Regions from separate parts of the Patulibacter brassicae genome, predicted to be linked through region 3. Evidence: riboswitches for the same ligand, from Rfam matches in the RefSeq annotation. Region 3 holds a riboswitch; each other region holds the start of a gene.

Region 1 (5,289 bases), on a different contig from region 3:
GAGGCGACGAAGCGCCACGGGACGTTCTGGTGCCCGATGGGCTGGACCCGTCCGGGCCCGGTCCTCTCGGCGTACGACGAGATCGGCGCCCTGCGCACCCAGGACGGCGTCGAGGGCTACGGCCTGACCGAGCAGGGGATGGTGCGCCGCATCGGGTGACGCCGGGCGGGACCCGCCGCGCCCGGCGGCGTCGCGGGCCCCGCCGGGTAGCCTCCGCAGCCGTGCCCGAGCCCGAGCCCGCAGCGCACCCCGAGCCGACGGTCGTCCCGCCGGGCCCGGGCGCCGACCCCTCGCGCACCGCCGCCGCGCAGGGCGTCCCGACGTCGATCGGCGACGCCGTCGGCGGGCCGCTCGGGATCGCCGAGTCGGCGCTGCCGGCCGCGGTCTTCGTCGCGGCGTACACGATCTCCGGCCAGGACACGACGGCGGCGGCGATCGTCGCGGTCGGCCTGGGCGTCGTCCTGACGATCGCCCGGATCGTGCGCGGGCAGACGCTGCAGTTCGCGATCTCGGGGCTGATCGGGATCGCCCTGGCGGGGTTCATCGTCTCCCGGACCGGGCGGGCGGAGGACTTCTTCCTCCCGGGACTCCTGGCGAACGTCGGCTACGCGGCGGCGTACCTCGTGTCGATCCTCGTGCGCTGGCCGCTCATCGGCGTCCTGGTGGCGCTCATGACCCAGCAGGACTCGAGCTGGCGTCGCGACCCGGAACGGGTCCGGGTCTTCACCCAGGCCTCGTGGATCTGGGTCGGGCTCTTCCTGCTGCGCCTCGCCGTCCAGCTGCCGATGTACCTCGCGGGCGCGCTCGTCGCCCTCGGCGTGGCGCGGGTGGCGATGGGCATCCCGCTCTTCGCGCTGGGGCTCTGGCTCACCTGGCTGCTCGTCCGCCGGGTCCCGAACCTCCAGGGCCCGGCTCCGGGCGCCGCCTGAGGCGCGCGCGCCTCAGTCGCCGAGGCGCGCGAGGGCGGGGGAGTCCTCGCCCTCGTCGCGGAGCAGATCGCGGACGGCGTCCTCCAGCGCGATGCGCCCCTCCGGGTCGACGAAGGCCTCGGGACCGCCGAGCTCCTCGACCCGCGCCCCGATCGTCCAGCCGCTCTCATAGCGATCGAAGACGCGGGGGTCGACGTAGGACGCGCGCGCGACCGCGGGGGTGTTGCCCAGGAAGAAGGCGACCTCCTTCACCGTGTCGCTGATCGCGCGCCGCCGCGCCGTGCGCGAGCGCGCCTCGTCCTTCATGGCGACGCCGAGCGCGGCGAGGACCGTGCCGTTCCACGTGCGGAAGTCCTTCGCGGTGCAGTCCCCGGCGTGCTCGTGGAGGTACTCGTTGACCTCCTCGGGCCGCACCGGCACCCACCGGCGACCGTCGCGGTAGGCCAGCAGCCGATCGCCGCCGGTGCGCCGGCGCTTCATCCGGCCGACCGCGTCGTGGACCTCGTCGTCGGCGATGACCTGCAGCCGCCGCACCCCGCCCTTGGCGGCGTAGTCGAAGACGAGCTCGTCGTCCTCGAGCACGACGTGGCGCTGCTCCAGCGTCGCGACGCCGTAGGTCTCGTGCTCCTCGGCCGCCTGGTCGGAGCCGATCCGGAAGAACCCGAGGTCCAGCAGGCGCACGGCGCACGCGAGCGCGCGCTCGCGCGGGACGTCGTCCAGGCGGAGGTGCTCGAGCAGCGTGGCGCGCAGCCGGGGGAGACCGGCGGCGAACTCGAGCATCCGGTCGAACTTCTCGCGGTCACGCCGGGTCCGCCACGCCTCGTGGTAGCGGTACTGCCGGCGACCGGCGGCGTCGGTGCCGACGGCCTGGAGGTGCCCGCGCGGATCGGGGCAGATCCAGACGTCCTTCCAGGCGGGCGGCAGGACGAGCTGCTCGATCCGCTCGAGGGTCTCGGGGTCGGTGATCCGCTCGCCGTCGGCGTCGCGGTAGAAGAAGCCGCGCCCGGCGCCGATCCGCCGGATCCCAGGGCCTGAGGGGTCGCTCCGTCGCAGCCGCACCTGGCGCTGCTACCCCGTCGTCGCGGCGCCGACGCGCCAGGCCGAGCGGCGGGGTGCCAGACCGGGCGGTTGCAGGGGGAAGGAGACGCGACGCGCGCGCCGACGGCCCTGCTACGGTGCTCCGAGCCGAATCGCCGGGGGAGTGTCCCGGCGAGCGGGGGATCCACTGCGTCGCGAGGTGCGACGCTGGGGCAAATCCACGTCGTTGGAGGCGCTGCTCTTTCTGCGCCAGCCCGTCAGCTAACCCCGTAGGCCGACGAAAGAGAGCAGCAGACGTGCACGTCCTCACCCGCGCCGGCGTCCTCGCCGGGCTCCTGTCCCTGGCGATCGCCGCCCCAGCCGCCGCCCAGTCGGCCTCCGGCGGTGTCGGCACCGGCACGACGACGACCCCGCCGGCCGGCGCCACGGACGGCACCGGCAGCACCGACGACGGGACGAGCGCCGCGGGAACGACCGGCGCGGTCTCCCAGACGGCGCCGGTGAAGCTCACCCGCTCCCAGACGAAGAGCGTCCAGCGCCGCGTGAAGGTCCGGGCCGACGGGCAGCTCGGCTCGCGGACCCGCTCCGCGCTCAAGCGCTACCAGCGCAAGAAGCGGCTGAACCGCACCGGTCGCCCGAACCTCGAGACGCTGAAGGCGATGCGCCTCGGCTTCGCGAAGAAGATCGAGCGCAAGCTCACCGTCCACAGCGCGACCACGACGGACGGCTCCGCGACGCCCGCCCCCGCCGGCGACCTGTCCGCGGCGATCGCCGCCGCGCGCGAGGCGATCGGCACGCCGTACGTCTCCGGCGGCAACACGACCAGCGGCTTCGACTGCTCGGGCCTCACGGTCTGGGCCTTCAAGCGCGCCGGCATCTCGCTGCCCCGCACGAGCTTCGACCAGTACAAGCAGGGCGTCGCCGTCGACCGGGCGAGCATCCAGCCCGGCGATCTCGTCTTCTTCGACAGCGCCGGCTCGGGCGCCTCGCACGTCGGCATCGCCACGAGCGCGACGACGGCGATCTCCGCCACGACGAAGGGCGTCATGGAGCACTCGTTCGCGAGCGGCTACTGGGACGACCACTACGTCGGCGCCCGGCGCGTGACCGGCTGACCCCCGGCGGCGCGAGCGCGCGCCGCCATCGACTCCTCGCGACCGGCCCGTGCCGGATCGCGCCCGCCGCGGGCCGCCCATCGGGCGGCCCGTCGTCGTGGGCGGAACGCCGGGCGAGGGCCCCGTCCTACCGCCGGTCGGGTTCGGTGGAGCCGTGGTTGCGGGTGCGCTACCCTGGGTATTGACTGACCAGTCAATCCACCTCCTCGGAGACCTGAAGCCATGACCAACGCCCCGACCAGCGAAGAGTCCCGCAAGTTCGTCGAGGAGGCGCGCGAGCAGGACTGGAAGCTCCCGTCCTTCGGCAAGGAGCTGTACCTCGGCGACTTCCGCCTCGACCTGATCCACCCGCTGCCCGTCGAGGACCCGGAGGCCGAGGCCGCCGGCGCGAAGTTCCTCGCCGAGTTCCGCGAGTTCCTCGAGACGAAGGTCGACCCGCTCCAGATCGAGCGCGACGCGAAGATCCCGGACGAGGTCATCCAGGGCCTGAAGGACCTCGGCGCGTTCGGCATCAAGATCCCGAAGAAGTACGGCGGTCTCGGCCACTCGCGCATGACCTACGGCCGCGCCATGTCGATGGCCGGCACCTACCACGGCGCCCTCGGCGCCCTGCTCTCGGCCCACCAGTCGATCGGCGTCGCCGAGCCGCTCGTCATCGCCGGCACCGAGGAGCAGAAGCAGAAGTGGCTCCCGAAGGTCGCCAAGGACCACATCTCGGCCTTCCTGCTCACCGAGCCCGACGTCGGCTCGGACCCCGCCCGCCTGCAGTGCTCGGCCGTGCCCACCGAGGACGGCTCCGGCTACATCCTCAACGGCCGCAAGCTCTGGGCGACGAACGGCGCGATCGCCGACATCGTCGTGATCATGGCGCGCATCCCGAAGAGCGAGGGCCGCCGCGGGGGCGTCTCGGCGTTCGTCCTGGACTACCACTCCGAGGGCGTCTCGGTCGAGCACCGCAACCAGTTCATGGGCCTCCGGGGCATCGAGAACTCGGTCACGCGGCTCGAGAACGTCTTCGTGCCGAAGGAGAACCTCATCGGCGGCGAGGGCGAGGGCCTGAAGATCGCCTTCCAGACGCTGAACACCGGCCGCCTCTCGCTGCCGGCCATCTGCGCCGGCGCGACGAAGTGGGCCTCCCGCGTCGTCCGCGACTTCGGGACGGAGCGCGCCCAGTGGGGCAAGCCGGTCGGCCAGCACGACGAGGTCGCCTCGAAGATCGCGAACATCCACGCGACGGCGTTCGGCATCGAGGCCGTCGTCGAGGTCGCCACCCGCCTGGCGCACACGAAGCGCTCCGACATCCGGATCGAGGCCGCGGTCGCGAAGCTCGTCGGCTCCGAGCTCGCCTGGAAGGCGATCGACGACGCCGTGCAGGTCCGCGGTGGCCGCGGCTACGAGACCGCCGAGTCGCTGGCCGCCCGTGGCGAGCGCGCCGTCCCGATGGAGCGGACGCTGCGCGACATGCGCATCAACCGCATCTTCGAGGGCTCGACGGAGATCATGCACCTGCAGATCGCTCGCGAGGCCATCGACCAGCACCTGCAGATCGCCGGCGAGCTCATCGAGGGCGACGGCGGTCCGGCCGAGAAGGCGAAGCTCGCGGCGAAGGCCGGCGGCTTCTACGCGAAGTGGTTCCCGCAGCTCACCGTCGGCGACGGTCAGAACCCGCGCAGCTACGACGAGTTCGGCGAGCTCGCGACGCACCTGCGGTTCGTCGAGCGCAACGCCCGCAAGCTCGCCCGCGTGACGTTCTACGCGATGGGCAAGAACGGCGCGAAGCTCGTGGACCGCACCGCGATCCTCGGCCGCATCGTCGACATCGGCGCCGAGCTCTTCTCGATCTCCAGCGCCGTCGTCTACGCCGAGCACCTGAAGAAGCAGCGCCCGCAGGACGCGGCGGCGATCGAGGAGCTCGCCGACGCGTTCTCCCAGCAGTGCCGCCGCCGCGCGAAGGCGCTGTTCGCGGAGCTCAAGGACAACGACGACGACCAGACCCGCAAGGTCGCCAAGGGCGCCCTCGAGGGCCGCTACTCCTTCATCGAGGAGGGCGTGATCGCCGCGGACCCGGAGACCCCGCTCTTCGGCGACCCGGAGAACTACCGCCAGCCCGAGGTCGACGTCGAGAAGACGGCGAAGCTCGGCCAGGGCCAGGCCGTCGAGGCCTGAGCCACCGCTCGCCCGCGTCGCCGGCGTCCGCCGGCGACGCG
Region 2 (5,289 bases), on a different contig from region 3:
GTCTGCTCATCTACGGGATGGCGCTGTGGGCGGGGCTGACAGGCACGTCGAACCCGCAGGGCAACCTCGTCCCGACGCTGGTCTTCGTCGGCTTCTGGGTCGGGATTCCCGTGCTCTCCGTGCTGGTCGGCGACGTCTGGCGCGCCCTGAGCCCCTGGAGAACGCTCGTCGACCTCGGGGCGTGGATCGCCCGGCGGACCGTGGGACCGCACGCGATCCCGGCACCGCTCCGATATCCAACCCGGCTCGGGCTGTGGCCCGCTGCGATGGTCCTCCTGACCTTCGGGTGGCTCGAGCTCGCGGCCGGCGACCGCGATGACCCGTCCCTGCTCGCGGTGCTGGCGCTGCTCTACGGCGCTGCGATGCTCATCGGCAGCGGCCTCTACGGTCGGGAGTTCCTCGACCGCGCCGACGGCTTCGCGCGGTTCTTCGCCCTCGCCGCGACGCTCTCGCCCCTCGATTGGCGAGACGGTCGCCTACGCGTGCGTCTCCCTGGCAGCGGACTGGCCGACGTCCGCTCGTCCCCCGGCTTCCCCGCGGTCGTCCTGACCCTCATCGGGACGACGACGTTCGACGGCATCTCTGGCGGAGAGCTGTGGACCTCGGACGGTTCGCTCGGTCCGTGGCTCGAGCAGCGCTTCACTGGCCTGGGCATGGACACCACGACAGCGGCCACCGCTGCGGCGACCGTCGGGCTGCTGCTGTGCGTCGGCCTGGTCACCGCGCTCGTGCTCCTCGGCATCGCCGGGGTTCGCAGCGTCGATCGGTTGCGGACGCGGGATCAGGACCTGCTCGGCCGCTTCGCGCCCAGCCTCGTGCCGATCGCACTGGGGTACGCGATCGCGCACTACCTGTCGCTGCTGGCCATCAACGGCCAGGCGCTCGGATCCCTGTTCTCGGATCCTCGCGGCGACGGCTCCGACCTCTTCGGCACCGCCGGATGGACCATCGACTACGACGTCCTCTCGCCCGACGCGACGTGGTACCTGCAGGTCGTCGCACTCGTCGGAGGCCACGTCGCCGGGCTCGTCGCCGCGCACGACACCGCCCTGCTCACCTTCCGTGGCGCCCGCTCCGCCGTCCGGTCGCAGTACTGGATGCTCGCGGTCATGGTCGCCTTCACCTCCCTCGGACTCTGGCTGCTGTCATGACGATCACCCACCCCCGCGACACCGACCACCCTCGACGAGCCATCGACGCCAGGACTGGTGCGAAGCGGCCGACGCACCCCGCACGCGCCTTCCGGGACGCGATGACGCTCCCCGTTGCCGCCGCGATCGTCGCGTTCGCCCTGCCCGCCGCAGCGCGCGCCCACGGCGGGATCGACATCGCTGAGGGCGGCGACGGAGGCACCCGGATCCTCGTGCAGGGCTCGGCCGCCGGGCCGGGCGAAGTCGATCTCGCCACGACCCTCGACGGCCCCGGGAGCGGGGAGGGGTCGCGCGTCGTGTACTGGGTCAGGCCCACCGGCAGGACCAGGTCGGTCCGCATCGCCACCGACCGCGACGAGGGCGGCACGCACCACGCCGAGATCCCCACGGCAGGACGCGGCTCCTGGCAGGACTGGGACGTCTCGGCCTACGTCACGCTGAGCACCGGGCGACGCCTGCGCGTCACCAACGATCGCAGCAGCCCGCCGGGCCCGAACCGGCCGGCGCGGCCGCGTGCGCGCCCGACGGCCACGGTGACGCGGACAACGCCCGCCCCGTCGACCAGCGCAGCGGCCGCCGCCGTGGAGGAGGACATCGAGGACGTCTCCGGCCAGAGCGACGGCGTTCCCGGCTGGGTCCTCCCGAGCCTGGTCGTCCTTGCGTTGGCGGGCGGCACGGCGGTGGTGATCCGCAACCGCCGGTTGACCGATGACGAGGAGCCTTCCGACGGAGAAGGAGGATCCCGATGACGCGCTCTCGGCGACCGCGCGCGCCTCGCCCTGCGCCGCCGCCTGCGCGGGCGGTGCGCAGCGGCCCCGTGGACGAGCCCCCGGCGCGCCGCGGACGCCTCTTCTGGATCTGCCTTCTGGTCCTGATCGAGGCCGCCGCCTGGAGCGTCGCCTCGATCGTCACGGACTCGGGCACCGTTCGGATGCTCGTCGCGCTCGCCGTCGGGGGCGGATTCGTGCTCCGCTATCGCGATCACATCTGGGGGCCGGACTGGCGGGAGCAGCTCGCCGAACCTCGGGCCCGTCAGCCGAACCGGCGTCGTTAGCATCTGGCGGTAGCGCGGGTGCGCGCGTCGGAGCCCGCACCCAGTCGTGCGCCTGCGGGGGGCCCGGGACCGGACGAACCGGTGATCAGCGGGCCGCGGCGCCGGACCACCTGGTGAGATCCCGTTGGGGATCCCGGGGCTTCCCGCCCTCGTACCAGCCAGGGGCGCTCCAGAGCTCGAAGTGCAGCAGGCAGGTGGTGGCATTGCCGGTCTCGCCGACGGTCGCGAGGGCCTGACCGGGAGCGACCGGATCACCGGGGCGCAGGTCGGGCTTCTCGCGCAGATGCATGTACACCTGGTCCTCGCCGGACGGTGTGTCGGTGACGACGAGGTAGTTACCCGCCGCCGTCTGGCGCGCGTTCGTCTTGACGCGCCCCGCGGATGCTGCGGCGACCGGTACGCCGCAGCCCGCGAGCAGATCGACGCCCTGGTGCGCACCACCGCGCTCGCCGAAGCCCGTCCGGGCGCCGCCGAACCGCCACGCGCCCCGGATCGGGAAGGCGTACCCGGCCACCGGCGCCGTGGGAGCGGCCGCGGCGCGGAGGCGCTCCTCCACCGCGGTAGCGAACGCGAGACGCATCGCGCGGAGGGTCTCGAGATTCGGTCGCCCGGTCCGCTTCAGCCGCTTGCGCGTCTGGTATCGCCGCAATGCGGACCGCGTCCCCGGTCCGAGGACGCCGTCCGCGCGAACGCCGATGCGGCGCTGCACGCTGCGCAGCTGGCGGCGAGTCAGACGGACCGTCCGCGTCCGGGACGGGGCGGCGGCGGCCGCCGTCGACCCGACGGTGCTCGTCGCCACGGTGGCGGTCGTTCCGCCGCTGTCGGACCGCGCCGCTGTCGGCCCGATGAGACACACCGCCATGGCGGTGAGGACGACGTGGTGAACCGTGGGGCGAAGCATGCTTCTCTCTCGTCGGCCTACGGGGTTAGCTGACGGGCTGGCGCAGGAGAGTCGCGCCTCCACGACATCGCGTGGACAAGCCCCGAGATCCTCGGGTCCCCCGCTCCCGGGACACGGTCCGCGAGATTCGGCGGCGCCCACTCTAACGGCCGCGGCGCGAGTCAGGAGCAGGCGCCCGGACCCGGAGCCGAGCAGACTCGCGCGGCGCGGCGAGCTCGGCTCTCGCGTCTGAGGAATCGACCGGCGCGCCTGATCTCGACGCCGGGTGCTCGTCAGCGCCGGTCGCCGGCGCGTCGCCGCGCCGGTCCGCCGCCGCGACCGTGCGGGATACTGGGACGCGCGATGAGCGGCCGGATCCAGCGCGAGCCGTGAGACCCGACGCGGCCGGTTCGCCGCACGCGCGCAGCGCGAGGTGGCGGTGAGCCGCGAGGCGTTCGAGAGCACGATCGAAGGCCCGCACCGCGTCCGTCGAGGGCGCAGACGCCCTGCACGCGCGAACCCCCCGAAGTGACGACCGGCGCGGGCTGGATCATCGGGCAACGGTGTCAGTGTCCGGCCTAGCTCGTGGTCGAGTCGGCCTATCGGCGGAGTTTGGTAATCAGCACCTGCCTTTGGCGCTGATCGCGCAGGTATCGTGGCTGCGAGATCGCGCAGGTATCGTGGCTGCGAAGGCGAAACGCGGCGCGAGAGGAGGCAGAGACGATGGCCGGATCCGGCGAACACATCAAGGCGCTGGTTCGTAGCCACGCCTCCGGCGATGAAGACTCCTTCTACGCCGTCGCCTCGCAGATCGCTGCGCGGGCTGCCCGTCAGGGCCACAACCGACTGGCGTCCGATCTGAAGCGGACGATCGACGCGTCTCGCCGAGCACCCGTTGCGACGAAGGGCTCGGTCACGTCGTTGGCTCAGCCGCGGGGGGATCTGGCGGATCTCGTCACGGCGAGCTACCCCTCTGTCGGCCTACGCGACCTCGTCGGTCCCTCCCCGCTGCTGGGCCAGGTGCACCGCGTCATTGCCGAGCAGCGCCAGCGTCACCGGCTGCAAGAGCGAGGGTTCGCCCCCGCCCATCGCCTCCTCCTCGAGGGTCCTCCCGGGACCGGCAAGACGCTCACTGCGTCCGTTTTGGCTCATGAGCTCTCTCTGCCGCTCTTGACCGTCCGCTTGGAGAGCTTGCTGAGCAAGTTCCTCGGCGAGACCGCCAGCAAGCTGCGCACGGTCTTCGACGCGGTCGAGAGCCAGCGCGCGGTGTATCTCTTCGATGAGTTCGACGCGCTCGGCGGCGACCGGTCCGGCAACGACGTCGGCGAGGCACGCCGCATCCTCAACTCGTTCCTCGTCTTCCTCGAGAACACCGGCCCCGAGAGCCTCGTCGTCGCCGCGACGAACCATCGCGCGATCCTCGATCGTGCGCTCTTCCGCCGCTTCGACCTCGTCATCACCTACGGGCTCCCCGACCACGAGCACGCCACCGCGGTGATGCAAGCGCGCCTCGGGCCGCTCGCCAAGCACGTGGACTGGCAGCTGGTCATCGAGCTCGTCGACGGCCTCAGCCACGCCGAACTGGTCCAAGCCGCCGAGACCGCCGCCAAGCAGGCCCTCATGCGCGACGACGAGCACGTCACCGCGGCGGATCTCGTCGACGCGCTCCGTGTCCGTCAGACCGCGAGCCGTGCCTGATCCCAGCGCGACGTTCCCGCACATCTGGGTCCGCGATCGCGCCCAGACCGAGGAACTCCATCGCCGGGGAGGCGGCGACCGGACGATTCGTCCGGTCGAGCGCCGCGCCCACGGGAAGGCCCGCCTGGGCGAGCTACGGCAGGCGCTCGACGAGTTCGATCGGCTTCGCGACGAGCAAGAGCTGACGCTGGACGAGTTGCGCGCACTCGGGGTCGTCCTCGTGCTCGAAGGAGCCGAGACGGCGTACCGGCTCAAGCTCGACGCGCTCGAACAATTCACGACCCACAAGAAGCGGCTTCCACGGTGGCTGCTGCTGTCGGTCGCTCCTTCCGAAGACGAGCGTCCCGAACGTGCCCAGGTGTGGGTCAGCGATACCTACCGCGCCCAGTTCCTGAAGCGCTTCGAGGACTACCTCGACACAGACACGAAAAAGGGAAACCCCAAGAACCAAGAGCTCGTCGCCAACATCGGGCGGATCCGCCGAGCGGTCTTGGACGACCTCTGGC
Region 3 (5,289 bases):
AGCTCTTCCACGACGCGGGAGCGACGAACGTCGAATGGGTCTGGAGCCCGGTCGCGCCCCTGCGCCTGAAGCCCGGCGAGTACCCCGGCGACCGGTACGTCGACCGCGTCGGCCTGTCGGGGTTCAACGGCGGACGGCAGATCCGGTTCCAGCAGTGGCGGCCCTTCGCGGAGATCTTCGGTCCCGCGCTGCGGCAGCTGCGGGAGATCGCCCCCGGCAAGCCGGTCGAGCTGAGCGAGATCGGCGTGGCGGAGGCCGGCGGGGACAAGGCCGCCTGGCTCGGGCAGATGTTCGACGGCCTGCGGCGGCACCCCGAGATCGACGCGCTCGTGTGGTTCGACCTCGACAAGCGGTCCGACTGGCGGGTCGCCACGTCCCCGGCCGCCCGCCGGGCGTTCGCCCGCGGCGTGCGCTCCCCGCGGTTCGGGCAGCGGGTGCGGCGCTTCGCGGTCCCGGGCGGCGTGGGGACGACGAAGCCGTCGCCGTCCCCGGACCGCTCGGTCGCGCCGGGGATCATCGAGCAGGTCGACGCGCTCGGCGGGCGCCGCGTGGGCGTCGTCCGGACGCTCGCCCGACGCTACGCGCTCGTCGAGGTCGTCGACGGCCGCTTCGCGCCGCTGGACCCGGCGACGTCGACCTGCCCGCCGCTGCCCGACCTGGGGCGCGACGGCGACGCCGGCGTCGCGGTCGTCTACCGCCGGTGCGGCGCGGACGGACGCGCCCGGCTCATGCGCCGAGCGCTGCGCCCCGGCGCGTCGGCGGTGCCGATCTCGTCGCTCCCCGGTCGTCCCTGCGGCGCTGATGGGTGGGCGGTCTGGCGTCGGACGGTCGTCGTCCTGCGCCACGGCCCGGCCGCCCGCTGCGGGGCCAGCGGCCTCTACGCGGTCCGCGACGGCCGCGCGCGGCAGCGGATCGGCATGGGCGCCGTGCAGGGCGGCGCGGTCGACCTCAGCGGCCGCTGGATCGCCTGGGTCCAGTACCGCCCGACGCCGTCGGGCTCGGTCACCCAGCTGCACGTCACCCGGCGCGACGGCCGCCCCGGCTTCGTGCTGCTCCGGCGCGACAACACCTCCCGCCGGGTCTTCGGGATCCCCGAGGTCGAGCTCGACGGTGCCCACGCCTACGTGCGATGGACGCAGACCGGCGACCGGGGTGCGGAGGGCATCCAGCGGATCCCGCTCCGGGCCGGCGCGGCGTGCTCGGAGGACCGCGACTTCGCCGCGGCGACCGAGTACGGGACGACGGTCGACCTCACCGGCCTCGCCGTCGCCGACGGGCGCATCGAGTACTCGCTGTCGCGGGACCGCGCGCCGACGCTCTTCCGCCGGTCCGCGCCCCGGTTCGTGCCGGCCGCCCCGGGGCGCTACGGCGCCCGGGGCCTCGGCTGCGGCTGATCGGCGAGGGCCGGTTGACTAGCATGGGAGGTCCCCCGACCGCGACGGCGCGCGAGCTGCCGCCGTCCGGTGCCGGGCCGCGTCGCGCGAGCGGCGGCCCGCATCCCCCGACCCGTGCCCCTCGGCCAGAGATCCCGCCGTTCGTGGTCCGTTCGTCGATCTCGCGACGAACACCGCATGCTGCGCGCGTTCGCCGCCGACGTCACGCTCATGAGCCGGTGGAAGCTCCTCGTGCTGCTCGTCGCCGTCGCGGCGACCATCGTCGTGGCGACGCGGACGAGCCCCGTGGCTGAGGCCGGTCCCCACCGGGCCGCGACCATCCGCTTCGGGATCTACCCGGGTGGCGACGCGGGCGCCGTCGACGGGGTCGCTCGCGCGCCGGAGGTCGACGAGGGGCAGCGGCTGGCGATGATCCGCCGCCTGCGTGCCGGGCGGCGATCGTTCGTCCTGCACGAGTACGCGGCCTACCACGACGCCGGCTCGATCGAGGGCGCCCGCATCCACCTCGAGCGGGTGCTCGCCGACGCCGCGGCCACCGGCAGCCAGGCGGAGATCGTCCTGCGGTACCAGCCGACGGCCCGCGACCCCGCGGTCGACCTGCCCGGGTACGAGCGGTTCGTCCGCGCGGTCGTGCGCGAGTTCGGCGGCCGCAGCGGGCTCGTCGGCGTGCAGATCACGAACGAGGCGAACGTGCCGGGTGCGCCGGACGCCGCGGACGGCGACTTCCCCGGGGTGCGCGACGCCCTCGTGCGCGGCGTGAACGCCGCGGCGGAGGAGCGCGCGGCGCTCGGTCGCCGCGGCCTGGCGATCGGCTTCAACGTCGCCCGGGACGCGCGGACGCCGGACTTCTGGCCGCAGCTCGCCCGGACGGGCGGGAGCGGGTTCGCCCGCAACGTCGACTACGTCGGGCTCGACATCTACCCGGGCACGTGGCCGACCCAGGTCAAGCGCCCGCCGAGCCCGCGGGCGGTGCGCACGACCGTTCATGGGGCCCTGCGCAAGCTGCGGCGCGACATGGTGCGCGCGGGCCTCGGGCGCCGGGTGGCGGTCCACCTGTCGGAGGCCGGCTACCCGACCGGCCCCGGTCGCAGCGAGGCGGTGCAGGCGAAGGTCATGAAGGCGGTCACGGACGCGGCGGTCCAGGCGCGCACGCGCTACGGGGTCTCGGACTTCCGCTGGTTCGACCTGCGGGACGCGGACTCCAGCAGCACCGACTTCCAGCACCAGTACGGCGTCCTGCGCGACGACCTCGTGCCGAAGCCGGCCTTCGCCGTCCTGCAGCGCGCGATCCGGCTGCACGGGGGTCGCTGAGCCGGCGAGGACCTGGCGCGCCGGCGCTGGTCGCCTTAGGCCGCGGTGAAGATTCGCTCAAGTGCCGCAAGGCCGCTTGCAGCTGCGCTACGGTCCTCCGCGGACCGAGAACCGGCCGAGCCGCGCGTTCGACGCGCGGGCGGGGGAACCACTCGCGGCCTTCCGGGGCCGCACGGGGCGAATCGCCGCAAGGCGTAGCGCGACTCCTGAAGCGCGAGCCCGTCAGCTCACCTCGTAGGCCCGACGCAGGAGGACACGTTCGGCATGACCGGGCAGCAGCAGCGCGATCTCGCGCGGGCGGACCACTGGCGCACCTCACGGGAGCGATCCCGCCAGCGCCGCGACCGACAGGCCGCGAGCACCCCACGTGCGCACGCGGGGGAGACGACGGGCCCGCGCCGCCGGCGCGCCGGCTGGCGGCCCGAGCGCGATCCCGCGCTCGCCGAGGCGCTGGCGACCGCGACCGACGTCGCCGAGCCGACGGCCGGCTCGGCCGCGCTGGACCTCACCACCGACGAGCTCGCCGCCGCGCTCGACGCGGTCGGCGCGCCGGATGCGCCCGGCCGTCGTGACCTCGCGGACCCGAGCGTCTGGCAGCGCTCGCTGTCCTGGGCCCGCGACCGGCGGGTCACCGTCCCGCTGCAGCGCGTGCGCGAGCGCCGTCGCCGCAAGGCCGCGCTGGCGATGAGCCTCGCGATGGTCGGCTCGACGGCCGGCCCGGCGGTCGGTGCGGCCACGGCCTCGTCGACGTCGGGCGACACGACCTCGGCGACCGACGACGCCGGCCGCACGACGATCGGCAGCCTGACCTCCGCCGTGAGCGACGACGGGCGCAGCCGCCCGGTCCTGCTCGTCGGCTCCACCGGCGACGAGGTCCGCGACGTGCAGCAGCGGCTCGGCCTGCAGGCCGACGGCCACTTCGGCGCGACGACCGAGTCGGCCGTGAAGCGCTTCCAGCAGCAGCGCCAGCTCAACGCGGACGGCGTCGTCGGGCCGCAGACCTGGACGGCGCTGCTCAGCACGCAGCGCGCGTCCGTCCGCAGCAGCGCCGCGCCGGCGACGGCCCTGAAGGTCGTCTCGGCGGTCCGCACCGCCGACGGCGGGCAGAGCGTCGTCCTGCAGCGCCAGACCGGCGGGCACGCGAAGGCCACCGGCGACGGCGGTCCCGTCCGCACGGCCGAGCGCGCGGACGCCGCACCGGCGTCCTCGAGCGCGAAGGGCAAGGGCGGCTCGGCGTCGAGCGGCTCGGGCTCGGGCTCCGCCGGCGCGAGCGCGGCGGTGGGTGGCGCGGAGGGCAGCCCGGCCGCGCCGCCGACGACGAACGACGACTCCGGCACGGCGACCACGCCGAGCACCGCCGACGAGGGCGGGACCGCGAGCGGGTCGAGCACCGTGAAGCCGGTCAACGGGACGGTCTCGTCGAACTTCGGGCCGCGCGGCGGACGGCAGCACGCCGGCATGGACATCGCGGCGGCCATCGGGACCCCGATCAAGTCGTACATGGCCGGCACGGTGTCGTTCTCCGGGTCCCAGGACGGCTACGGGAACATGGTCTGCGTCGACCACGGCGCGGGCCTGGAGTCCTGCTACGCCCACATGTCGAAGAACGCGGTCGCGAAGGGCTCGAAGGTCCAGGCGGGCGACGTCGTCGGCTACGTCGGCATGACGGGCCGCACGACCGGTCCCCACCTGCACTTCGAGGTCCGCAAGAACGGGACCGCCGTCGACCCGGCTCCGTACTACCGCACCGCCGGCACGGCGAAGGCGAGCGCCCGGACCGCGACGGCCGAGGGCGGCGCCGCGGCGACGGCGACGCAGGCCTCCGCCACGGCGTCGTCGGCGTCGCTGCAGAAGGCGTCGCTGGCCACCACCGGCGGCGTCCAGCTCGAGCGCTCCGCCGCGGATCCGGCGACGGTCGACGCGGCCCAGCAGCAGGCGCTGCTGGCGGCGCAGGCCGGCGTCGACCCGGCGCAGGCCGCGGCGGCGGTCGCGGCTGCGGACGCCGTGGCCGAGGCGACCGCGGACCCGGCGGCGACGCCGACCGAGGCCGGCGCCGCGACGGCCGACGCGGCCGCTCCCGCGGGCGAGGCACCGGTCGACGGCACCGCCGAGGCGGACGACGCGTCGACGGCGACCGTCGACGCGACGGCGACGGTCGACGCCCCGTCCGGGGCCGAGGATGCTGCCGGCGCCACGGATGCGACCGCGGCGCCGGAGGCGGCGACCGCGGAGTCGCCCGCGACGCCGGAGCCCGCGGCCGAGACGGCTGCGCCGGAGCCTGCTGCGACGCCGGACCCCGCGGCCGAGACGCCGGCGCCGGAGCCCGCGGCGGAGTCGGCTGCGCCGGAGTCGGGTGCGGCGCCAGAGCCTGCTGCGGCGCCGGAGCCCGCGGCGGAGACGTCCGCGCCCGAGCCTGCTGCGACGCCGGAGCCCGCGGCGGAGACGTCCGCGCCGGAGCCTGCTGCGACGCCGGAGCTCGCGGCGGAGACGTCCGCGCCGGAGCCCGCGACGGAGACGGCTGCGCCGGAGCCGGCCACGGCCGCGCCCGAGGCCGCCGTCGAGGCGTCGGCGTCCGGGCCGACCG

What was found. Region 3 has a riboswitch for cyclic di-AMP ahead of SK069_RS05275 (peptidoglycan DD-metalloendopeptidase family protein). Riboswitches for the same ligand answer to the same signal wherever they lie in the genome.
Region 1: it holds a riboswitch for cyclic di-AMP, as region 3 does, so the genes downstream of both, SK069_RS00775 (NlpC/P60 family protein) here and SK069_RS05275 (peptidoglycan DD-metalloendopeptidase family protein) in region 3, are expected to answer to the same signal.
Region 2: it holds a riboswitch for cyclic di-AMP, as region 3 does, so the genes downstream of both, SK069_RS17100 (M23 family metallopeptidase) here and SK069_RS05275 (peptidoglycan DD-metalloendopeptidase family protein) in region 3, are expected to answer to the same signal.

The regions. Positions count from the first base shown of each region.
Region 1 is NZ_JAXAVX010000001.1:162,342-167,630, forward strand. Features, by position in the region: gene SK069_RS00760 (DUF7065 domain-containing protein) at 1-159, shown strand, start outside; gene SK069_RS00765 (DUF3159 domain-containing protein) at 222-929, shown strand; gene SK069_RS00770 (DNA topoisomerase IB) at 942-1,988, opposite strand; cyclic di-AMP (ydaO/yuaA leader) riboswitch at 2,103-2,258, shown strand; gene SK069_RS00775 (NlpC/P60 family protein) at 2,264-3,082, shown strand; gene SK069_RS00780 (acyl-CoA dehydrogenase family protein) at 3,305-5,248, shown strand.
Region 2 is NZ_JAXAVX010000012.1:95,638-100,926, forward strand. Features, by position in the region: gene SK069_RS17085 (fenitrothion hydrolase) at 1-1,151, shown strand, start outside; gene SK069_RS17090 (hypothetical protein) at 1,148-1,900, shown strand; gene SK069_RS17095 (hypothetical protein) at 1,969-2,205, shown strand; gene SK069_RS17100 (M23 family metallopeptidase) at 2,291-3,106, opposite strand; cyclic di-AMP (ydaO/yuaA leader) riboswitch at 3,106-3,235, opposite strand; gene SK069_RS17105 (AAA family ATPase) at 3,809-4,783, shown strand; gene SK069_RS17110 (S8 family peptidase) at 4,776-5,289, shown strand, end outside.
Region 3 is NZ_JAXAVX010000002.1:56,693-61,981, forward strand. Features, by position in the region: gene SK069_RS05265 (glycoside hydrolase family 26 protein) at 1-1,394, shown strand, start outside; gene SK069_RS05270 (glycoside hydrolase 5 family protein) at 1,572-2,705, shown strand; cyclic di-AMP (ydaO/yuaA leader) riboswitch at 2,809-2,962, shown strand; gene SK069_RS05275 (peptidoglycan DD-metalloendopeptidase family protein) at 2,970-5,289, shown strand, end outside.